Regions from separate parts of the Kitasatospora putterlickiae genome, predicted to be linked through region 2. Evidence: predicted binding sites of a transcription regulator. Region 2 holds the regulator's gene; the other holds the start of a gene.
What was found. The regulator HrcA, encoded in region 2, represses chaperone genes, less so after heat shock. The targets are predictions, from matches to a motif close to TTNGCACTCNGNNNNNCNGAGTGCNAA.
Positions count from the first base shown of each region.

Region 1 (10,434 bases), on a different contig from region 2:
TCACCCCGCTGCCGCCCGCGCCCCCCGCGCCCGCCGACAAGCCGGTGAAGCTCCAGAGGACCGGGCCGGTCCCGGTGTTCAGCGAGGTGAAGACCACCGACAAGGTCGTCTTCCTCACCATCGACGACGGCGCCGAGAAGGACCCGCGGTTCGTCGAGATGCTGACCGACCTCAAGGTGCCGGTCTCGATGTTCCTGACCCGCGACATCGTCAAGGACGACTACGGCTACTTCAAGCGGCTGCAGGCGCTCGGCAACCACGTCCACAACCACACGACGGACCACGCCCAGCTGAGCAGGGTGGCGCCGGAGAGGCAGCGGTCCGAGGTCTGCGACGCCCAGGCCGCGCTCACCCGGGAGTACGGCACCGCGCCGCTGCTGTTCCGCCCGCCGTACGGCGACGGCGCCAACACGCCGGCGCTCAACTCCGCCGTCCAGCAGTGCGGGCCGAAGGCGATCGTGCTCTGGCGCGAGTCGATGCAGATCCACGACATGCAGTACCAGGCGGCGGACAAGCGGCTGCGGCCCGGCGACATCGTGCTCGCCCACTTCCGGGGGCCCAAGGACCTCAAGGGCGAGACGATGACCCAGATGTTCGGCGAGCTGCTGGCCAGGATCCAGGAGCAGGGCTTCGCGGTGGCCCGGCTGGAGGACTACATCGAGACGCCGGCCGCCTGAACGGCCGCGGCCGGGCCGGTCACCGGGTGGCCGAGCATCATCAGCGGGCCGTGGTCGGTGCGGCTGAGGATCACCGTGACGGCGTTCGGGCCGGTGGGCTTCAGCTGGCGGCGCAGCTCCTCCGGGGTGATCGCCATCCCGCGCTTCTTGATCACCACGGTGCCGACGCCCCGCTCGCGCAGCAGCGCCTTGAGCCTCTTGATGTGGAACGGCAGCACGTCGGTCAGCTCGAAGCCGTGCGCGTAGGGGGTGTCGACCAGCTCGTCCGAGGTGACGTAGGCGATCTTCGGGTCGATCAGCCGCCCGTTCACCCGCCCGGCGACCTCGGCGACCAGGTGGGCGCGGATCACCGCGCCGTCCGGCTCGTACAGGTACCGGCCGACCGGGCCGGCCGGCGGGTCGGGCAGATCGCCGCCGGTGAGGCTGGCCCGCTGCGGCAGCAGGGTGGCGCGGTGCGGGTGCCCGGCCCGGGTGCCGAACCAGAGCACCGCCTCCTTGACGTCCCCGTGGTCGGAGACCCACTCGGCCTCGGCGTCCTCCGGCACCGCCTCGTGCGGGATGCCGGGGGCCACCTTGAGCGCGCCGACCGGGGTGCGCCGGCCGGCCTCGATCGCCCAGGACAGCGGCGGCGCGTACGCCTCGGGGTCGAAGACCCGGCCGCGCGAGGTGCGCCGGGCCGGGTCGGTGAAGACCGCGTCGAAGCCGGTGACGTCGACGTCGGCGACGTCCGCGCAGCGCACCTCGACCAGGTCGGCCAGGCCGAGGGCGGCCGCGTTGGCGGCGGTGGCGGCGCAGGCGGCCGGGTCCTTGTCGACGGCGAGCACCTCGACGCCGGCCCGGGCCAGTGCCAGCACGTCGCCGCCGATCCCGCAGCAGAGGTCGGCCAGCCGTTTCACCCCGAGGTCCGCGAAGCGCCGCGCCCGCCACTCGGCGACCTCGCGCCGGGTGGACTGCTCGACGCCGTTGGGCGTGAAGTACATCAGGTCGGCGTCGGCGCCGAACTTGGCCCGGGCCCGCTGCCGCAGCCGCGCCTGCCCGAGGGCGGCCGACACCAGGCCGGCGGGGTGCTCCTTGCGCAGCCGGGTGGCCAGCGCCAGCTCCTCCCCGGGCGCGAAGTCGCGCAGTTCGGCGAGCAGGGCCTGGCCCCGGTCGGTCAGCAGGGGCCGCAGGTCGTCGTTCTCCACGGGGTCATTCTCGCCGGTCGGGGGCGGTCAGTTCGTCAGCAGGAACCACCAGGGCGCGGTGAACGGGGAGAGCGCGGCGGCGGCCGGCACCAGCCGCCAGCCGGTCCGCCAGGTGCTCCGGGCGAGCAGGACGGCCGGCGTGAGCGCGAGGCCGAGGCCGAAGCCGACCGCGAGGAGCACCGGGAGGAGTCCGCCGGAGCCGCTCACCGCCGTGCCCGTCGCCAGGGCGAGGGCGCCGAAGAGCAGCACGGCGGTGACGCCGCCCATCAGCGGGAGGGCGGCGAGCGCGAGCAGCAGGTCGGCGCGCCGGGACGGGCCGGGGCGCGCGGGGGGCGAGGTCATGCGAACAGTCTCGCGGTGGCGGGTGGGAGCCGTACACGGGTGCGATCACCGGGGGCGGCCGGGGTCCGTCCCGCGCGGCCGATCCGCGCGTCGTTGGCACTCTGGTTGACTGAGTGCTAACCGCGGCCTATGGTCGTCCTAGCACTCCCCACCGGGGGAGTGCTAACGCGACAGCGTGTGTCTGACCCCCGCGACGGCAGACGCGCGAGTTCGCCCCTACCCGTTAGAAAACCCCGTAATCTCCGAAGGGGAGCTCGGACGTGACCACCAGCAGCAAGGTTGCCATCAAGCCGCTCGAGGACCGCATCGTGGTCCAGCCGCTCGACGCCGAGACCACCACGGCCTCCGGCCTGGTTATCCCGGACACCGCCAAGGAGAAGCCCCAGGAGGGCGTCGTCCTGGCCGTCGGCCCGGGCCGCTTCGAGGACGGCCAGCGTCTGCCGCTCGACGTCGCCGTGGGTGACATCGTCCTGTACTCGAAGTACGGCGGCACCGAGGTGAAGTACCAGGGCGAGGAGTACCTGGTGCTCTCCGCCCGCGACGTTCTCGCCATCATCGAGAAGTAAGGCGTCCAGCCACGCCCCGGATCCGTGTCCCTAGTGACAGGGGGCCGGGGCGTGGCTGTTGGTTCACGTAGTCGAGCGGCCGCCGCGTCGGCCGCACCCCCGAAGGAATAGGGAACATGGCGAAGATCCTGCAGTTCGACGAGGACGCCCGCCGCTCGCTGGAGCGCGGTGTCAACAAGCTGGCCGACACCGTCAAGGTGACCATCGGCCCCAAGGGCCGCAACGTCGTCATCGACAAGAAGTTCGGCGCCCCGACCATCACCAACGACGGTGTCACCATCGCCCGTGAGGTCGAGCTCGACGACCCGTACGAGAACCTTGGCGCGCAGCTCGTCAAGGAGGTCGCCACCAAGACCAACGACGTCGCGGGCGACGGCACCACCACCGCCACCGTGCTGGCCCAGGCCCTGGTCAACGAGGGTCTGCGCAACGTCGCCGCCGGTGCCGGCCCGGCCGCCCTGAAGAAGGGCATCGACAAGGCCGTCGCCGCCGTCTCCGAGCACCTGCTGTCGATCGCCCGCGAGATCGAGGGCAAGGACGACGTCGCCGCCGTCGCCACGCTGTCCGCCCAGGACGCCCAGGTCGGCGAGCTGATCGCCGAGGCGATCGACAAGGTCGGCAAGGACGGTGTCATCACCGTCGAGGAGTCGAACACCTTCGGCGTGGAGCTGGACTTCACCGAGGGCATGCAGTTCGACAAGGGCTACCTGTCGCCGTACTTCGTCACCGACGCCGAGCGTCAGGAGGCGGTCCTTGAGGACCCGTACATCCTGATCAACCAGGGCAAGATCTCCTCCATCCAGGAGCTGCTGCCGCTGCTGGAGAAGATCCTGCAGGGCGGCTCGTCCCGCCCGCTGCTGATCATCGCCGAGGACGTCGACGGCGAGGCGCTGTCCACCCTCGTGGTGAACAAGATCCGCGGCACCTTCAACGCGGTGGCCGTCAAGGCCCCGGGCTTCGGCGACCGCCGCAAGGCGATCCTCGGCGACCTGGCCGTGCTGACCGGCGGCACCGTGATCTCCGAGGAGGTCGGCCTCAAGCTCGACCAGGCCGGTCTGGACGTGCTGGGCTCGGCCCGCCGCGTGACCGTCACCAAGGACGACACGATCGTCGTCGACGGTGCCGGCGAGTCCGAGGCCGTGGCCGGCCGCGTCGCCCAGATCAAGGGCGAGATCGCCAACACCGACTCGGACTGGGACCGCGAGAAGCTGCAGGAGCGCCTGGCCAAGCTGGCCGGCGGCGTCTGCGTCATCCGCGTCGGTGCCGCCACCGAGGTGGAGCTCAAGGAGCGCAAGCACCGCCTGGAGGACGCCATCTCGGCGACCCGTGCCGCGGTCGAGGAGGGCATCGTCGCCGGTGGTGGCGCCTCCCTGGTCCACGCCGCCAAGGTGCTGGACGACGGCCTGGGCCTGTCCGGCGACGAGGCCACCGGTGTCGCGGTCGTCCGCAAGGCGCTGCACGAGCCGCTGCGCTGGATCGCCCAGAACGCCGGCCTGGAGGGCTACGTCATCACCTCCAAGGTCGCCGAGCTGGAGGCGGGCCAGGGCTACAACGCCGCCACCGGCGAGTACGGCGACCTGGTCAAGGCCGGCGTCATCGACCCGGTCAAGGTCACCCGCTCCGCCCTGGAGAACGCCGCCTCGATCGCCTCCCTGCTGCTCACCACCGAGACCCTCGTGGTGGAGAAGAAGGAGGAGGAGGCCGACAACGGTCACTCGCACGGCGGTCACGGCCACTCGCACTGAGGCCGTAACGACTGAACGCAGGCCCGGTCCGCGCCCCGCGAGGGGAGGCGGGCCGGGCCTGCGGCGTGTTCCAGGATTCAACTATCAGTTGAATTTTGCGTGTTGCAAAGAATCCCTTATATCTTGGTCTCATGATCGAGGCCCGCCACCTGCGCGTCCTGCGTGCCGTCGCCCGCACCGGCTCCTTCTCCGCGGCCGCCCGCGAGCTGGGCTGCACCCAGCCCGCCATCAGCCAGCAGATGAAGGCGCTGGAGAAGTCCGTGGACACCCCGCTGGTGGTCCGCTCGGGCCGCGGGATGCAGCTGAGCGAGGCCGGTCGGGTCCTGCTCAAGCATGCCACCGGGATCCTCGCCGGGCTCTCCGCCGCCGAGGAGGAGATCGCGGCGATCGCCGGGCTGCGGGCCGGGCGGGTGCGGCTGGTGTCCTTCCCGACCGCCAGCTCGACCCTGGTGCCGCCGGCGGTCGCCCGGCTGCGGGACAGCCATCCGGGTGTGCGCGTGTCGCTGGTCGAGGCGGAACCGCCGGAGTCGCTGGCGATGCTGCGTGGCGGCGAGTGCGAGGTGGCGCTCGCCTTCCGCTACCCGCAGGCCCCCGGATCCGCCTCCGCACCGGCGCCGGCGCCCGCGCACGGCACGCCCCGGGAGGCGCGCGCCGAGGCCAATCTGGAGGCCCAGCAGCTGAGCGCGGGGGTCGACTGGTCCGATCTGGTGGTCACCCCGCTGCTGGACGACCCGCTGGTGGGGCTGCTGCCCTCGGGGCACCGGCTGGCCGGGCGCGGCGGGCCGGTGGAGCTGGCCGAGCTGGCGGGGGAGCAGTGGATCGCCGGCTGCCCGCAGTGCCGGGGGCACCTGGTGGAGCTGTGCGCGGGCGCCGGCTTCGAGCCGCGGATCGACTTCGCGACCGACGACTACCCGGCGGTGGTGGGACTGGTCGCCGCTGGGCTCGGAGTGGCGGTGCTGCCCGGGCTGGCGCTGGAGTCGGTGCGTCCCGACGGGGTGGCGCCGGTGGCGGTGCACGCCGCCTCGGGGGCGCCGGCGGTGCGGCAGGTGGTCGCGCTGACCCTGCCGGACCTCGCCGAGGTGCCGGCGGTGGCGCTGATGCTGGAGCGGCTGGCGGGGGCGGCCGGCGGGCGCTGACCCGTCGGCGCGCCGGGCTTGCGGCGGCCGGGCACGCCGCTCCCCGAGAAGAAACGTTTCTTCCCGGTAGGGCGAAATCGGGGTCCTACGGCTGGGCCGCGCTCGGCGCGGCGAGCGGCACCTCCACCAGGCGGTTGCGCGAACGGCCCATCATCTCCTCGCGCTCGTCCTCGGTCAGGCCTCCCCAGACGCCGTACGGCTCGCGGACGGCCAGCGCGTGCGCGGCGCACTCGGTGCGCACCGGGCAGCGCATGCAGACCTCCTTGGCGCTCGCCTCGCGCGAGCTGCGGGCCGCGCCGCGCTCGCCCTCGGGGTGGAAGAAGAGCGAGCTGTCCACGCCGCGGCAGGCCGCGGAGAGCTGCCAGTCCCAGAGGTCCGCGTTGGGGCCGGGGAGTCGGGAGAAATCTGCCATGGCTCATTCCCTTCAGAGGTCGTCGACCGCGGGCCGCGCCGGCGGGTTGCGTCGGCGGCGGCACGGCGGGGCGTCCGGCGCGGTGTGGACACCTGGAAATATGACTTACGGCAACTCCATGGACAAGTCACCCACAGAGTGGCACAACAGTCAATGACCATACAAAAGCTCGAAAACCGGGCAAAGTGGGCATGACCGACGGGTCGGCGACCGCCGGGCGCGGATGTGGCAATCGGGTGGCCGACGGGCGCACGCGGACCCGCGCGGGTGTGCGGGTCGTACGCCGACCGCGCGCGAGCTGCGCAAAAGTGCGGCGTGTGCACCGCGATGCGGCTGATCGGTAACGGGTCGGCCACGTACAGTGGTGGAGATGGCCCCGAAGGCCGTAACTCATTCGAGTGATGGTCGTTGGAAGTGCGGAGGCGGTTAGCGGACGCCGGACGTCGGGAACGATCGCGGGGAATCTCAGGCGATCAGCACGGAGTCTGACGCCGATCGGCCGTGTCGGAGAGGTTCGTACCAGCCAGGAGGCTCAACGTGACGCGGATCAGCTGCGGAGGACGACGGTCATGACTTCCGTTCTCGTTTGCGACGATTCCCCGCTCGCCCGCGAGGCGCTTCGCCGCGCGGTCGCGACCGTACCCGGTGTCGACCGGGTCACCACCGCGACGAACGGGGAGGAGGTCCTCCGCCGCTGGGTGGCCGACCGCTCCGATCTCGTCCTGATGGACGTCCGGATGCCCGGCCTCGGCGGGGTGGAGACGGTCCGGCGGCTGCTGTCCGCCGACCCGGGCGCCCGGATCATCATGCTCACCGTCGCCGAGGACCTCGACGGCGTCGCCCTCGCGGTCGCCGCGGGCGCCCGGGGGTACCTGCACAAGGACGCCTCGCGCGCCGAACTGCGGGCCACCGTCACCCAGGCGCTCGCCGACCCGACCTGGCGGCTCGCCCCCCGCCGGCTGCGCAGCCCCGACATGGGCGCGGCGCCGACCTTGACGGCGCGTGAGATCCAGGTGCTCGAAGGCATGAGCCACGGCCGCAGCAACGCCGAGATCGGCCGCGAGCTGTTCCTCTCCGAGGACACCGTCAAGACCCATGCCCGACGCCTGTTCAAGAAGCTCGGCGCCTCGGACCGCGCGCACGCGGTGGCGCTGGGCTTCCGCTGGGGCCTGGTCCGCTGACCGAAGCCGGCGCCGCCGGTTCCGGCACGCTCCGCACGATTGTTCGCGCGGGGGCGTGTGACGTTACGGTCCCGAGGTTGCACCATGGAGGAGTGGAGCACCTCGGGGACCAGCGGACAGGAACTGCGGCGAACCACGCAGCCGCAGGAGACTCGGCGGACGGCGCCGCGGACGGGACCACCCCTGGCGGTGGGGTGGGAGGCGGGACGGTGCAGGAGTGGCCGGTGGTGCGGACCGGGGCGGCACCGCATAACGTTCCGGTGCACAACTCCGGACGCGGTGCCGCGTTTTCCCGCGCGACCAGGCACCATGGACCGATGCGTGACGACGTGACCGGGTCTCCCGGTGAGGCGGACCCGGTGGAGGCCGAGCCCTCCGCGCCCGGGCCCGGCCCGGCGTACGCGGACCCGGCCGACGGGCCCGGCGCGCTCGCCGCACTGGTCGCGGCCGCCGTCCGGGGCGAGGGGCCGGCGATCGACGCGCTGCTCGCCCACGTCCACCCGCTGGCCCTGCGGTACTGCCGGGGCCGGCTGGTCCGGCTGCCCGGCGGCGCCCGGCACCACGTGGACGACATCGCGCAGGAGGTCTGCGTCGCGGTGCTCTGCGCGCTGCCCCGGTACAAGGACCAGGGGCGCCCCTTCGAGGCCTTCGTCTACGGGATCGCCGCGCACAAGATCGCCGATCTGCAGCGGGCCGCGATGCGCGGGCCCGGCTCGACGGTGGTCCCGCAGGACGACCTGCCGGAGGTCCCGGACGACGCGCTCGGCCCGGAGGAGCGGGCGCTGCTCAGCAGCGACGCGGCCTGGGCGAAGGAACTGCTCTCCAACCTGCCGGCCCGGCAGCGCGAGCTGGTGCTGCTGCGGGTGGCCGCCGGGCTCTCGGCGGAGGAGACCGGCGAGGTGCTCGGGATGTCGCCGGGGGCCGTGCGGGTCGCCCAGCACCGCGCGCTGAGCCGGCTGCGGGCGCTCGCCGAGGAGTCGTCCTAGCGGCGGAATGGCCCACGGCCGGGCGTTGTTGTCAAGGGCACACGAGAGCGCGTTCGCGGTGCCAGTACCATGGGGTATCGGCGCCTGGGCGGGTCGCCAAAGTTTCGACGGTGTGCACGGGTTTTCCCCTGGAGGATCCTCCAACGGCCACCGGGCTTTCGGCGGTCCGAGCGAGTGAGCTGATGACAGCGCCCCCACCCTCAGGGCGCGAGCTGATCGAGCCGGCCACGGAAGGTACCCCCGAAATGTCTTACAACGCCGCAGGCGTACCCGAGAAGTTCGCGATGCTCGGACTCACGTACGACGACGTCCTGCTGCTGCCGGGGGCGTCCGAGGTGCTGCCGAACGAGGTCGACACCTCCTCGCGGGTCTCGCGCAACGTGCGCGTCAACATCCCGCTGCTCTCCGCGGCGATGGACAAGGTCACCGAGTCCCGGATGGCGATCGCGATGGCCCGTCAGGGCGGCGTCGGCGTCCTGCACCGCAACCTGTCGGTCGAGGACCAGGCCAACCAGGTCGACCTGGTGAAGCGCTCCGAGTCCGGCATGGTCACCGACCCGATCACGGTCGGCCCGGAGACCATCCTCGCCGAGGCCGACGCGCTCTGCGCCAAGTTCCGGATCTCCGGCGTGCCGATCGCCGACGAGAGCGGCAAGCTGCTCGGCATCGTCACCAACCGCGACATGGCCTTCGAGACGGACCGCACCCGCCAGGTCCGCGAGATCATGACCCCGATGCCGCTGATCACCGGCAAGGTCGGCATCTCCGGTGTCGACGCCATGGCGCTGCTCCGCCGTCACAAGATCGAGAAGCTGCCTCTGGTCGACGACGACGGCCGGATCAAGGGCCTCATCACGGTCAAGGACTTCGTCAAGGCCGAGCAGTACCCGAACGCCGCCAAGGACGCCGAGGGCCGGCTGCTGGTCGGTGCCGCCGTCGGCGCCAGCGCCGAGGCCTTCGACCGCGCCCAGGCCCTGGTCGAGGCGGGCGTGGACTTCCTGGTCGTCGACACCTCGCACGGCCACAGCCACAACGCGCTGGCCTGGATCGAGAAGATCAAGTCGGCCGTCGCGGTCGACGTGGTCGGCGGCAACGTCGCCACCCGCGACGGCGCCCAGGCGCTGATCGACGCCGGCGTGGACGGCGTCAAGGTCGGTGTCGGCCCGGGCTCCATCTGCACCACCCGCGTGGTCGCCGGCATCGGCGTCCCGCAGGTCACCGCGATCTACGAGGCCGCCGTGGCCTGCCAGGCGGCCGGCGTGCCGGTCATCGGCGACGGCGGCCTGCAGTACTCCGGCGACATCGGCAAGGCGCTCGCCGCCGGCGCCGACACCGTGATGCTCGGCTCGCTGCTGGCCGGCTGCGAGGAGTCCCCGGGCGAGCTGATGTTCATCAACGGCAAGCAGTTCAAGTCCTACCGCGGCATGGGCTCGCTGGGCGCCATGCAGTCCCGCGGCCAGGGCCGCTCCTACTCCAAGGACCGCTACTTCCAGGCCGAGGTCGCCTCGGACGACAAGCTCGTCCCCGAGGGCATCGAGGGCCAGGTGCCCTACCGCGGCCCGCTCTCCGCGGTGCTGCACCAGCTGGTCGGCGGCCTGCGCCAGACCATGGGCTACGTCGGCGCGGCCACCGTCGCCGAGATGGAGAGCAAGGGCCGGTTCGTCCGGATCACCTCGGCGGGCCTCAAGGAGAGCCACCCGCACGACATCCAGATGACCGTCGAGGCGCCGAACTACAGCGCCCGCGGCTGATCCCGGATCCCCGCCGCAGGGCCCGCCACCGAGGGGTGGCGGGCCCTGCGGGCTGTCGGGGCGGCGCCGGCGGGGGGCCGGGGGCGGGCGGCGCCGTGCGACGGCGGGCGGGTGCGGGATACTGGGGGGCGGCCGGGGTGACCCGGCGGGCATGAGCAACACCACCAGAAGGGCTCGAAGTGACTGAGATCGAGATCGGGCGAGGCAAGCGCGGCCGTCGGGCGTACTCCTTCGACGACATCGCCGTCGTCCCCAGCCGCCGTACGCGTGACCCGAAGGAGGTCTCGATCGCCTGGCAGATCGACGCCTACCGCTTCGAGCTGCCGTTCCTGGCCGCGCCCATGGACAGCGTGGTCTCACCGCGGCAGGCCATCACCATCGGCCGCCTCGGCGGCCTGGGCGTGCTGAACCTGGAAGGCCTCTGGACCCGCTACGAGGACCCGCAGCCGCTGCT
Region 1 covers NZ_BAAAKJ010000129.1:107-10,540, forward strand. Annotated here, with positions in the region: partial or broken gene ABD308_RS13520 (polysaccharide deacetylase family protein) at 1-677, shown strand, start outside; gene ABD308_RS13525 (THUMP-like domain-containing protein) at 653-1,861, opposite strand; gene ABD308_RS13530 (hypothetical protein) at 1,889-2,203, opposite strand; gene groES (co-chaperone GroES) at 2,464-2,769, shown strand; gene groL (chaperonin GroEL) at 2,886-4,514, shown strand; gene ABD308_RS13545 (LysR family transcriptional regulator) at 4,646-5,650, shown strand; gene ABD308_RS13550 (WhiB family transcriptional regulator) at 5,736-6,062, opposite strand; gene ABD308_RS13555 (response regulator transcription factor) at 6,632-7,243, shown strand; gene shbA (RNA polymerase sigma factor ShbA) at 7,561-8,229, shown strand; gene guaB (IMP dehydrogenase) at 8,475-9,980, shown strand; gene ABD308_RS13570 (GuaB3 family IMP dehydrogenase-related protein) at 10,160-10,434, shown strand, end outside.
Region 1: a site for HrcA is predicted at 2,297-2,323, ahead of groES (co-chaperone GroES). Genes of this name have one in related genera too.

Region 2 (12,926 bases):
CGGCGCGCATGGAGTCGACGATCTGCTGCTTGGAGGCGTCGGCGGGGAAGCGGCCGCTGATGACGCCGGCGAAGATCAGGTCGGTGGCGTGGCCGAGGATCTTGGGGCCGACGACGGCGGCGCCGATGCTGAGGGTGCCGAGGGCGAGGACGCCGGCGATCAGGGCGCGTTCGGGGCGCAGGAGCTTGAGCAGCCGTTTGCCGGAGTTCTTGAAGTCCATGGACTTCTCGGCGCCCTGGCCGCCCATGAAGCGGCCGGGGCCGGCGGGGCCGCGGCGGGCGGCGGCGGCCTGGGAGTCGCCGGCCGTCTGGGGCGGGCGTCCGCCGGGTCCACCGGGTCCGCCCGGGCGTCCGCCGGGTGCCTTGCCGAGGCCGGGCGCGGGCTTGTCGGGGCTGGTCACGCCGCCTCCTGCTCGGTGAGCTGGGAGAGCACGATCTCCCGGTACGTCGGATTGCCGGCCATGAGCTCGCCGTGGGTGCCGCTGCCGACGACGGCGCCCTCGTCCAGGACGATGATCCGGTCGGCGTCGCGGATGGTGGAGACGCGCTGGGCGACGATCACCACGGTGGCGTCGGAGGTCTCGCGGGCGAGCGCCTTGCGCAGCTTGGCGTCGGTGGCGTAGTCGAGCGCCGAGAAGGAGTCGTCGAAGAGGTAGACGTCGGGCCGGCGCACCAGGGTGCGGGCGATGGCCAGGCGCTGGCGCTGGCCGCCGGAGACGTTGCCGCCGCCCTGGGAGATGGGCGCGTCCAGGCCTTCGGGGAGCTGTTCGACGAAGTCCTTGGCCTGGGCGATCTCCAGGGCGTGCCAGAGTTCCTCGTCGGTGGCGTCGGGCCGGCCGTAGCGCAGGTTGCTGGCGACGGTGCCGGAGAACAGGTAGGGCTTCTGCGGGACGAGTCCGACGCTGTCGGCGAGGGTCGTGGGGTCGAGTTCGCGGACGTCGACGCCGCCGAGCAGGACCTGGCCGGAGGTGGCGTCGAAGAGCCGGGGGACGAGGCCGAGCAGGGTGGACTTGCCGCTGCCGGTGGAGCCGATGACGGCGGTGGTCTCGCCGGGGCCGGCGGTGATGCCGATGCCGCGCAGCACGGACGCCTCGGCGCCGGGGTAGCGGAAGTCGACGTCGCGCAGTTCGAGTCGGCCGCGGCGCAGCACCTCGGTGACGGGGGCGGCGGGCGGCACGACGCTGGAGTGGGTGTCGAGCACTTCCTGGACGCGTTCGGCGCAGACCTCGGCGCGCGGCACCATCATGAACATGAAGGTGGCCATCATGACGCTCATGAGGATCTGCAGCAGGTAGGAGAGGAAGGCGGTGAGGGCGCCGATCTCCATCTCGCCGCTGTTGATCCGGTGGGCGCCGAACCACAGGACGGCGACGCTGGAGACGTTGATGACGAGCATGACGCTCGGGAACAGGTAGGCCATCAGCTTGCCGACCTGCAGCGAGACGTCGGTGAGGTCCTCGTTGGCGCCGGCGAACCGGTTCTGCTCGTGGTCGTCCTTGACGAAGGCGCGGATGACCCGGATGCCGGTGATCTGCTCGCGCAGCACCCGGTTCACGGTGTCGATCTTCTCCTGCATGCCGCGGAAGCGCGGGCGCAGCCGGTGGACGAGGGCGACGACGAGGACGCCGAGGACGGGGACGACGGCGAGCAGCAGCGCGGAGAGCGGCACGTCCTGGTTGAGGGCCATGATGATGCCGCCGACGCACATGATCGGTGCGGCGACCATCAGGGTGAACGACATCAGGACCAGCATCTGGACCTGCTGGACGTCGTTGGTGGTGCGGGTGATCAGGGAGGGGGCGCCGAACTGGCCGATCTCGCGGGCGGAGAAGCCCTGGACGCGGTCGAAGACGGCGGCCCGGATGTCGCGGCCGACGGCCATGGCGGTGCGCGCGCCGTAGTAGACGGCGACGATCGAGCAGAGGGTCTGCAGGAGGGTGACGCCGATCATCACGGCGCCCACGCGCAGGATGTAGCCGGTGTCCCCCTTGATCACTCCGCTGTCGATGATGTCGGCGTTGAGCGTGGGCAGGTAGAGCAGCCCGAGGGTGGACACCAGCTGGAGGAGCACCAGCAGGGTGATCGGTCGGGTGTAGGGGCGCAGGTACGCCCTGAGCAGTCTGATCAGCACTGGCTCACTCTTGTCGTCGGCGGCGGAGTTGGCATCCCAATTCTCATGGTTCGGGAGGCCGGTACAGGAGATTCCGGGCAAGCGAGCCGGATCTTTGTCCAGCCCTTTGCCGAACGTTCCGGGTGGCGAGGTGGTGCCGTGCACCGGTGGTTCGGGAGAGTGCCGACCCGGCCCGCCCTCTTACGGAATGACCGGTTTCCCCCTAGGCTGCTGGCAGCCCTCTTGTTACTCGCCGGTACCGGTCCCGGCTGCCCGGGGGCCGGCGGCCGCCCCCACGGACGTCACATCTTCCAGACGGCCACCCGCTCCCGGAGGTCCTCGTTGAGTTCCGCGCAGTCCCTGATCGACTCCGGCCGTACCGACATCGTGGCCGGGCGCCCCGCCTCCGTCGCCCACCTGTTCCAGGAACGGGTCGCGCTGACCCCCGGCGCCGAGGCCTACCGCCACCCCGTCCCGGTGGACGAGCAGGCGGCGGACAGCACGCCCGGCGCCGAGCAGTGGCGTTCGCTGACCTGGGCGCAGACCGCGGTCCGGGTGTACGCGGTGGCGGCCGGCCTGCTGTCGCTGGGCATCGAGGCCGAGGACCGGGTGGCGCTGGCCTCCTCCACCCGGCTGGAGTGGATCCTCGCCGACCTCGGCAACATGTGCGCGGGCGCGGCCACCACGGCCGTCTACCCGAGCACCAACGCCGACGAGACGGCGTTCATCCTCTCCGACTCCGGCTCCCGGGCCCTGTTCGCCGAGAACACCGCCCAGCTGGACAAGGTGGTCGCCGAGCTGGACCGGCTGCCCGGGCTGGAGACGGTGATCCTGTTCGACGAGCCGGACGGGCCGCCGCCGGCCGGGCGGCTGCGGGTGATCACCCTCGCCGAGCTGGAGCGGCTGGGCGCCGAGCACCTGGCGGCGCACCCGGACGCGGTGGAGAGGACGATCGCCGCGCTCGACAAGGAGCGGCTGGCCACCCTCATCTACACCTCCGGCACCACCGGCCGCCCCAAGGGCGTGCGCCTGGTGCACGACTGCTGGGCCTACGAGGGGCGGGCCCAGGAGGCGAGCGGGCTGCTGGCCGCCGACGACGTGCAGTTCATGTGGCTGCCGCTGTCGCACGTGTTCGGCAAGACGCTGATCTCGGGGCAGATCGCGACCGGCCACGTGATGGCGCTGGACGGCCGGGTGGAGCGGATCATCCACAACCTGCCGGTGATCCGGCCGACCATCATGGCCTCGGCGCCGCGGATCTTCGAGAAGGTCTACAACGGCATCGCCGGCCGGGCCAGGGCCGAGGGCGGCGCCAAGTACAAGATCTTCCTGTGGGCGGCGCGCACCGCCCGCGAGTACGCCCGCACGGTCCAGGACAGCCGGGTGGCGACCGGCGTGGGCACCGCCCCGGCGCTGCTGCGGATGAAGCACGCCCTCGCCGACCGGCTGGTGTACGCGAAGATCCGGGCGGCCTTCGGCGGGCGGCTGCGCGGGGCGGTGTCCGGCAGCGCCGCGCTGGCCCCGGAGATCGGCTACTTCTTCGTCGGCGCCGGGGTGCCGATCCTGGAGGGCTACGGGCTGTCCGAGACCAGCGCCGGCTCCAGCGTCAACCGGGCCGAGGACATCCGGGTGGGCACGGTGGGCCGTCCGCTGCCCGGCACCGAGGTGCGGATCGCCGAGGACGGCGAGATCCTGCTGCGCGGCCCGGGCGTGATGCGCGGCTACCACAACCTGCCGGAGAAGACCGCCGAGGTGCTGGAGGCGGACGGCTGGTTCCACACCGAGGACATCGGCGAGCTGTCCCCGGACGGCTTCCTGCGGATCACCGACCGCAAGAAGGACCTGTTCAAGACCTCCGGCGGCAAGTACGTCGCGCCGAGCGAGGTGGAGGGCAGGTTCAAGGCGGTCTGCCCGTTCGTCAGCAACATCCTGGTGATCGGCAACGGCCGCAACTACTGCACCGCGCTGATCGGCCTGGACGAGGCGGTGATCATGCCCTGGGCCGCCGAGAACGGTCTGGCCGGCAAGTCCTACGCCGAGGTGGTCGCCGACCCGCGCACCCGTGAGCTGATCGACGGCTTCGTGCGCCGGCTCAACGAACGGCTCCAGCGCTGGCAGACGATCAAGAGGTTCCACCTGCTGCCGCGCGACCTGGACATCGAGCACGGGGAGCTCACCCCGAGCCTGAAGATCAAGCGCCCGGTGGTGGAGCGGACCTACGCGGAGGCCGTCACCGCGATGTACACGGGCGCCAACGAGGCCTGACCGGCCCCGTCCCGTGCGGCCGGGGAGATCACCCCGGCCGTACGGGACAATGGGGTCATGCCCTCCGCACTCCCCGACGGCGAACCGGTGCCGTCCGACGGTTCCCTGCCCGCGCACGCCCTCGACGGGCTGGGCTCGCGGCCGTTCGGCTTCTACCTGCACGTGCCCTACTGCGCGAGCCGCTGCGGCTACTGCGACTTCAACACCTACACCGCCACCGAGCTGCGCTCCTCGGGCACCGTCGCCTCCCAGGAGACGTACGCGGACAACGTGGTCGCCGAGGTCCGGCTCGCCCGCCGGGTGCTCGGCGCGGACGCGCCGCCGGTGCGCACCGTCTTCCTGGGCGGCGGCACCCCGACCCTGCTGCCGGCCCGCGACCTGGTGCGGATGCTCGCCGCGATCCGCGAGGAGTTCGGGCTCGCGGACGGTGCCGAGATCACCACCGAGGCCAATCCGGAGTCCGTGGACCCGGCGTACCTGGCGGAGCTGCGCGAGGGCGGTTACAACCGGATCTCCTTCGGCATGCAGTCCGCCCGCCCGCACGTGCTGAAACTGCTCGACCGCCACCACACCCCCGGCCGCCCCGAGGCCTGCGTCGCCGAGGCCCGCGCGGCCGGCTTCGAACACGTCAACCTCGACCTCATCTACGGCACCCCCGGCGAGTCCGACGACGACTGGCGCGCCTCCCTGGACGCCGCGATCGGCGCCGGCCCCGACCACGTCTCCGCCTACTCGCTGATCGTCGAGGAGGGCACCCGGCTGGCCGCCCGGGTCGGGCGCGGCGAACTGCCGATGATCGACGACGACGTGCACGCTGACCGCTACCTGATCGCCGAGGAGGCGCTGAGCGCCGCCGGCTACTCCTGGTACGAGGTCTCCAACTGGTCCACCACCCCGGAGGGCCGCTGCCGCCACAACGAGCTGTACTGGACCGGCGGCGACTGGTGGGGCGCCGGCCCCGGCGCGCACAGCCACGTCGGCGGCGTCCGCTGGTGGAACGCCAAGCACCCGGCCGCCTACGCCCGCGCCCTCGCCGAGCACCGCACCCCCGCCCAGGGTCGCGAACGCCTCACCGCCGAGGACCGCCGGGTCGAGCGGATCCTGCTGGAACTGCGTCTCGCCGAGGGCATCCCCCTGGACCTGCTCACCGCCGCCGGCCGCGAGGCCGCCGCCCGCGCCCTCGCCGACGGCCTCCTCGCCGCCGCCCCCTACGACCACGGCCGCGCCGCCCTCACCCTCCAGGGCCGCCTGCTGGCCGACGCGGTGGTGCGGGACCTGGTGGACTGAGTGTCGTTAACGTGGTGTCAGCCGTCGGAGGGAGCGCGCGATGACCGCCATCGATGAACGGATGACCAGATTCTTCGAGGACCTGGAGGTCCCGGAGGGCTGCAAGGCCGAGCTCATCAGGGGGGAAATCGTGATGATGGCGGGGCCGGACATGGCCCACAACCTCATCGTCGAGTCGATCGTCGACCAGGTCCCGCGCATCCGGTGGCACCGGCTCCAGACCCAGGACGTGGCCTTCCCCGCCGACGCGAGCGAGCCGCAGCCGGATCTGGTGGTGATCGAGCGGGGAGCCGTCAAGGGGCCCGGGCGCCTGGTTCCCGCACCAGCCGTGACCCTGGTGGTCGAGGTCGTTTCGAAGACCAGCGTGCTGCGCGACTACCGGACCAAGCGGGAGCTCTACGCGGAGGGCGCCGTTCCCGTCTATCTGATCGTCGATCCGATCAAGGGCCTCTGCGTGCTGCTGACCGAGCCGACCCCGGCGGGGGCCTCGGGGCTGCCGGACTACGTGGCGGAGCGGACCACCAAGTTCGGCGAGCCGGTGCCGCTGGACCTCCTGGGTGTCGTTCTCGACACCTCGGAGTTCCGGACCTACTCCTGACCCGGCGGGGTGACGAAGTCGATCAGTTCCTCGACGCGGCCCAGCAGCTCGGGCTCCAGGTCCTTGTAGGAGTCGACCTTCGACAGGATGCGCTTCCAGGCGGCGGGGGTGTCCTCGGGCCAGCCGAGGCGGCGGCAGGTGCCGAGCTTGAAGTCCTCGCCGCGGGGGACGGCGGGCCAGGCCGGGATGCCCACCGAGGAGGGCTTCACGGCCTGCCAGACGTCGATGTAGGGGTGGCCGACGACCAGCACGTGCGGGCCGGTGACCCGGGCGGCGATGCGGTGCTCCTTGGTGCCGGGGAGCAGGTGGTCGACCAGGACGCCGAGGCGGCGGCCCGGGCCGGGGGCGAAGTCGGCGACGATCGCGGGCAGGTCGTCGACGCCCTCCAGGTACTCGACGACCACGCCCTCGATCCGCAGGTCGTCGCCCCAGACCCGCTCCACCAGCTCGGCGTCGTGCCGGCCCTCGACGTAGATCCGCGACTCCCGGGCCACCCGGGCCCGGGCGCCGGGGACGGCGACCGAGCCGGAGGCGGTGCGGCCCGGGGCGCGGGCCGGCGCCGGCCCGGTGGGCCGGACCAGGGTGACCGTCCGGCCCTCCAGCAGGAAGCCGCGCGGGACCAGCGGGAAGACCCGGTGCTTGCCGAAACGGTCCTCCAGGGTGACGGTGAAGCCCTCGGCGGTCTTCTCGCAGCGCACCACCGCCCCGCAGAAGCCGCTCGCCGCCTCCTCGACCACCAGGTCCCGCTCGGCGGGCACCTCCGGCGCGGGAGCCTGCTTCTTCCACGGCGGGGTCAGGTCGGGTCCGTACTGGCGGCTGCGCATTCCACGCAGTCTACGAGGCGTCAGCCGAGGTAGTACGAGGTGTTGATCGCCAGGACCTCGGCGAGTCGCCCGCGCAGGGCGGCGGCGTGGCGCAGCGCCACCGGCTCGGCGCCCGGGACCGGGCGCACCCCGCGGTCGGCGAGCAGGTACACCACCCGCAGGGTGCGCAGGGTGTTGGAGACGGTCGCGGGGACGACGCCGGGCTTTCGGCGGCCGGTGGCGGCGATCGGGTCGAGCCAGGCCAGCGCCTGCCGCTCGGTCAGCTCGGAGCGGGTGAGGACCTGGCCGATGGCGCGGCCGAGGCGGTCGTCCTCCATGGCGTCCAGGACGTGGTCGGTGGGGGCGAGCAGCCGGGCCGAGGCAAGGTCCAGCAGAGGCGCCGGGTCGGCGACCAGCGGGCTGCGTCCGAGGGCGCCCAGCAGGTCGGCGCCGTGCGCGACGGCGTGCAGCCACCCGAGTCCGGGGTCCCAGCCGCGCAGGTCGCTCTCGGCGGGGTACCAGTGGGCGAAGGCGTCCAGCCAGGCGGGCCGGTGGGCGCCGGCGTCGACGAGTTCGGCGAGGACCAGCGGGGCGAAGGTGCGGGCCTGGATCTCGGGGTCGGACAGCCGCCCGGCCATCTCGTCGCCGAGGGCCAGGCGCTGTTCGGGGGTGAGCAGCGGCACCCAGCGGCACAACTGCTCGTAGGCGTGGGTGTCGCGGGTCTCGGGGTCGGGGGAGCGCATCGCGGCGCTCACGGCGGCGAGCAGGTCGGGGGTGGGGGCGGCGGTCTCGATCTCGGTCCAGTTGATCACGGCCGGACCCTAGGCGGCCCGGCCCGCCGCGGCCACCGGTTTTCACAGGCCCGGCGCGCCCCAGACCGGGAACCAGCGGGTGAGGTCCTTCTCCAGCCGCAGGTCGTTGCCGAGCATCGCGTTGACCTCCAGCTCCAGCGGGCTGTCGCGTTTCTCCCCGCCGCCCGGCAGCGGCGCGAACGGGTAGAAGGTGCCGCGCTTGTACAGGTAGACCAGGGCCAGCGGACGGCGCCCCCCGGCGTCCCGGAAGCCGATCAGAGAGCAGAGCAGCTGCGGCCCGAAGCCGTTCGCCTCCAGCTCGCTGTTGACCGCGTGCAGGTCGTTGACCAGCTCGGGCAGTTCCTCGGGGGCGTGCCGGGCGAGCAGCCAGGAGTAGCCGTAGGCGTCCCGGGACGCCTCCACGGGGACGCCGCCGCGTCCGGTGTCGGCGTCGAGCAGCGCCCTGACCTGCCGCTCGACCTCGTCGAAGGCGCCGCCCTCGACCGAGGCGAAGCAGACCGAGCCCAGCCCGGTGGGCCGCAGGCCCGCCCCGGCCTCCAGGGTCAGCGCGGCGGACGGCACCCCGAACAGCTGGTCGAGGTCGGGTTTGACGGGCTTGCTGCGGCCGAACAGCGCGTCCAGGATGCCCACGGCGGTCCGTCCTTCCGGAAGCAGGGTCGAGGGGTCCGGGTCACCGGCCGAGCCGGGTGGAGATCGTGGCGAGCTGGGCCAGCCGCTGCTCCAGTGTCGGGTGGGTGGAGAACAGCTGGGCGGCGGCCTCCCGGGCGCTCAGCGCGGGGGCGAAGTAGAAGGCGTTGTAGGCCTGCGCCTGGCGCAGGTCCTTGGTGGGGATGGCGGCGATCTGGCCGGTCACCTTGGTGAGCGCCGAGGCGAGCGCGCTGGGCCGGCCGGTGAGCTGGGCGGCGGCCCGGTCGGCGGCCAGCTCCCGGTAGCGGGAGAGCAGCCGGGTCAGCAGGAAGCTGATCGCGTAGACCGCGATCGACACCAGCGGGACGACCAGCGCGACGATCGCGGCGTTGGAGTCGTTGCTGTTGCGGCCGCCGCCCATGAAGCCGCCGTACACGGCGATCCTGGTCATCGCGCCGGCCAGCACGCCGAGGAAGCCGGCCACCGTCATCACGGCGACGTCCCGGTGGGCGACGTGCGACAGCTCGTGCGCGAGCACGCCCTCCAGTTCCTCCGGCTCCAGCCGGCGCAGCAGCCCGGTGGTGACGCAGACCACCGCGTTCCGCGGGTTGCGGCCGGTGGCGAAGGCGTTCGGCATGTCGTTGTCGGCGACGGCGACCCGGGGTTTGGGCATGTCGGCGAGCGCGCAGAGCCGGTCGACGGCGCCGTGCAGTTGCGGGTACTGCTCGGGGGTGACCCGGTGGGCGCCCATGGCCCGCTCGGTGATCTTGTCGCTGAACCAGAACTGGGCGACGAACAGGCCGCCGGAGATCAGGACGATGATCGGCCAGGCGCCGCGCAGCAGGGCGATCAGCAGCCCGGTGAAGCCGACGTACAGCAGTCCGATCAGGAACATCGTCCCCACCATCCGGCCGGTCAGGCCGCGGTCGGGGGCGAAGCGGGTGTGCTGGCCCGGGGTCGACATCGCTGCTCCTCCGTTCGCCGTCCGCTTCCGATGCTCCCACCCGGGCGGGCCCGCGGCATCACCCGCGCGCCGCGAACTGCGGGCAGGATCACCCCGGCCGGGCCGTTCCTGCCGTCGGACCCGGGCCTTACACTGGCAGGTACGGTTCTGGCACTCGGGAGACCCGAGTGCCAAGGCCGGGGTCCTGCGGGGCCGGCCCGGACAGCTCGAATGCGGACACATGCCACAACGGCGTGTCACAACGGACAACGCGTGAAGACGGAGGTGCGTGCCCCATGGCCGGTGAGGTCCGCCAGCTCGACGACCGCAAGCTCGCGGTGCTTCGCGCGATCGTCCAGGACTACGTGGGGACGGAGGAGCCGGTCGGCTCCAAGGCCCTGGTGGACCGCCACAACCTCGGGGTCTCCCCGGCCACCGTCCGCAACGACATGGCCGCGCTGGAGGAGGAGGGCTACATCCACCAGCCGCACACCAGCGCCGGGCGCATCCCCACCGACAAGGGCTACCGGCTGTTCGTCGACAAGCTGGCCGAGGTCAAGCCGATGAGCGCGCCCGAGCGGCGGGCGATCCGGCACTTCCTGGACGGCGCGGTGGACCTCGACGACGTGGTCGCCCGCACCGTGCGCCTGCTGGCCCAGCTGACCCGCCAGGTCGCGGTGGTCCAGTACCCCTCGCTGAGCCGCTCCACGGTGCGGCACGTCGAGCTGGTCGCGCTGGCCCCGGCGAAGGTGATGCTGGTGCTGATCACCAACACCGGCCGGGTCGAGCAGCGGCTGGTGGACTGCCCGGGCGCCGTCGGCGAGACCCTGCTGGCGGACCTGCGGGCCCGCCTCAACGCACGGGCCGCCGGCCAGCGGCTGCCGGAGGTCCCCGGGCTGCTGGAGGAGCTGCCCGCGCTGTTCGAGGCGGCCGACCGGCCGACCGTGTCGACGGTGCTGGCGACGCTCTTCGAGACGCTCGCCGAACAGAGCGAGGAGCGGATCATGCTGGCCGGCACGGCCAACCTGACCCGCCTCGGCCACGACTTCCCGCTGACCATCCAGCCGGTGCTGGAGGCACTGGAGGAGCAGGTCGTCCTGCTCCGCCTCCTGGGTGAGACCGCGGACGCCGGGATGACGGTCCGGATCGGCCGTGAGAACGCCTACGAGGGCCTGAATTCCACGTCGGTCGTCTCGGTCGGTTACGGTTCGGGCGACGAAAGCGTGGCCAAACTGGGTGTGATCGGTCCGACCCGGATGGACTATCCGGGCACAATGGGGGCGGTGCGAGCGGTGGCACGGTACGTGGGCCAGATCCTGGCCGAGTCGTAGGAACGGATCACCATCGGATCTGATGGTGACCGCAGTCGCAAGCACTCTTACAGGCGGAACAAGCGGAGCATTTGGTGGCCACGGACTACTACGCGGTACTCGGCGTCCGACGGGATGCGGGGCAGGACGAGATCAAGAAGGCGTTCCGGCGCCTGGCACGCGAACTGCACCCGGACGTCAACCCGGACCCGAAGACGCAGGAGCGGTTCAAGGAGATCAACGCCGCCTACGAGGTGCTCTCCGACCCGCAGAAGCGTCAGGTCTACGACCTCGGCGGCGACCCGCTCTCGCCGAACGGCGGGGGCGGCGGGGCGGGCGGCTTCGGCGCGGGCGCGGCCGGCTTCGGCTTCTCCGACATCATGGACGCCTTCTTCGGCGCGGCCTCCGGCCAGCGCGGCCCGCGCTCGCGGACCCGGCGCGGCCAGGACGCCATGATCCGCCTGGAGATCACCCTGGAGGAGGCCGCGTTCGGCACCACCAAGGAGCTCCAGGTCGACACGGCGGTCACCTGTACCACCTGCAGTGGGGAGGGCGCCGCGCCCGGCACCTCCGCGCAGACCTGTGACATGTGCCGCGGCAAGGGCGAGGTCTCCCAGGTCACCCGGTCCTTCCTGGGCCAGGTCATGACCTCCCGCCCCTGCCCGCAGTGCCAGGGCTTCGGCACCGTCGTGCCGACCCCGTGCCCGGAGTGCGCCGGCGACGGCCGGGTCCGCGCCCGCCGCACCCTGACCGTCAAGATCCCGGCCGGTGTCGACAACGGCACCCGGATCCAGCTGGCCGGCGAGGGCGAGGTCGGCCCCGGCGGCGGCCCGGCCGGCGATCTGTACGTCGAGATCGCCGAGACCACCCACACGGTGTTCCAGCGGCGCGGCGACGACCTGCACTGCACCGTCACCATCCCGATGACGGCGGCCTCGCTCGGCACCCAGGTGCCGCTGCAGACCCTGGACGGGGTGGAGGAGGTCGACATCCGGCCCGGCACCCAGTCCGGCCAGTCCATCCCGCTGCACGGCCGGGGCATCACCCACCTGCGCGGCGGCGGCCGGGGCGACCTGATAGTGCATGTCGAGGTGCAGACGCCCACCAAGCTCGACGCCGAGCAGGAGGACCTGCTGCGCCGCCTGGCGGTGCTGCGCGGCGAGGAGCGGCCCTCCGGCCAGTTCGCGCCCGGGCAGCAGGGGCTGTTCTCCCGGCTGAAGGACGCCTTCAACGGCCGGTAGCCGTTCCGCGCGGGGGTGCCGGGGCCTGCCCGGCACCCCTTTCGCGTCCCCGTCCCCGTTCCCCTCCCGGAGGTTCCCCGCATGACCGCGCCCGTGTTCGTCACCGACACCGAGCGGATCGCCGCCGCCGCGCCCGGCGCGCTGGTGCTGCTGGACGGGCCGGAGGGACGGCACGCGGCCGCCGTGAAGCGGCTGACGCCGGGCGAGGCGGTCACCCTGACGGACGGGCTGGGCCTCGGCGTGGACGGCACCGTCGCGGCGGTGCGCGGCAAGGACGGGATCGAGGTGACGGTGGCGGCCGTGCGCCGCGAGCCGGAGCCGGCGCCGCGGATCGTCGTCGTCCAGGCGCTGCCCAAGGGCGACCGGGGCGAGCTGGCCGTGGAGACCATGACCGAGGTCGGCGTGGACGTGGTGATCCCCTGGGCGGCCTCGCGCTGCATCACCCAGTGGAAGGGCGAGCGCGGCGGCAAGGCGCTCGCCAAGTGGCGGGCCACCGCGCGGGAGGCCGGCAAGCAGTCCCGCCGGCTGCGCTTCCCCGTGATCCGCGACGTGATGACCACCCGGCAGCTGGCCCCGGTGCTGATCGGCGCCGCCTTCGCGGCCGTGCTGCACGAGGAGGGCGCCGAGCCGCTGGCCGGCGCCGCGCTGCCGGACACCGGGGACCTGGTGCTGGTGGTCGGCCCGGAGGGCGGGGTCTCCCCGGAGGAACTGGCCGCCTTCGCCGAGGACGGCGCCAAGCCCTACCGGCTCGGCCCCTCGGTGCTGCGCACCTCCACCGCCGGGGTGGCGGCCGGCGCGCTGCTGCTGGGCCGCACCGGCCGCTGGTCGTAGGACGGGGCCGGCGTCCCCCGCAGGGGGCCGTGGTCGGCAAAGTCCCGGCGCGCGGGGCGCCCCCGTGCCTAGGGTGACGGGTGTGAGCGAACCCGAGAGC
Region 2 covers NZ_BAAAKJ010000215.1:9,768-22,693, forward strand. Annotated here, with positions in the region: gene ABD308_RS21180 (ABC transporter ATP-binding protein) at 1-247, opposite strand, end outside; gene ABD308_RS21185 (ABC transporter ATP-binding protein) at 397-2,130, opposite strand; gene ABD308_RS21190 (AMP-dependent synthetase/ligase) at 2,452-4,374, shown strand; gene hemW (radical SAM family heme chaperone HemW) at 4,432-5,661, shown strand; gene ABD308_RS21200 (Uma2 family endonuclease) at 5,702-6,259, shown strand; gene ABD308_RS21205 (DUF3097 domain-containing protein) at 6,250-7,083, opposite strand; gene ABD308_RS21210 (DUF2785 domain-containing protein) at 7,104-7,874, opposite strand; gene pspAB (PspA-associated protein PspAB) at 7,917-8,504, opposite strand; gene htpX (zinc metalloprotease HtpX) at 8,545-9,465, opposite strand; gene hrcA (heat-inducible transcriptional repressor HrcA) at 9,741-10,775, shown strand; gene dnaJ (molecular chaperone DnaJ) at 10,850-11,995, shown strand; gene ABD308_RS21235 (16S rRNA (uracil(1498)-N(3))-methyltransferase) at 12,077-12,826, shown strand.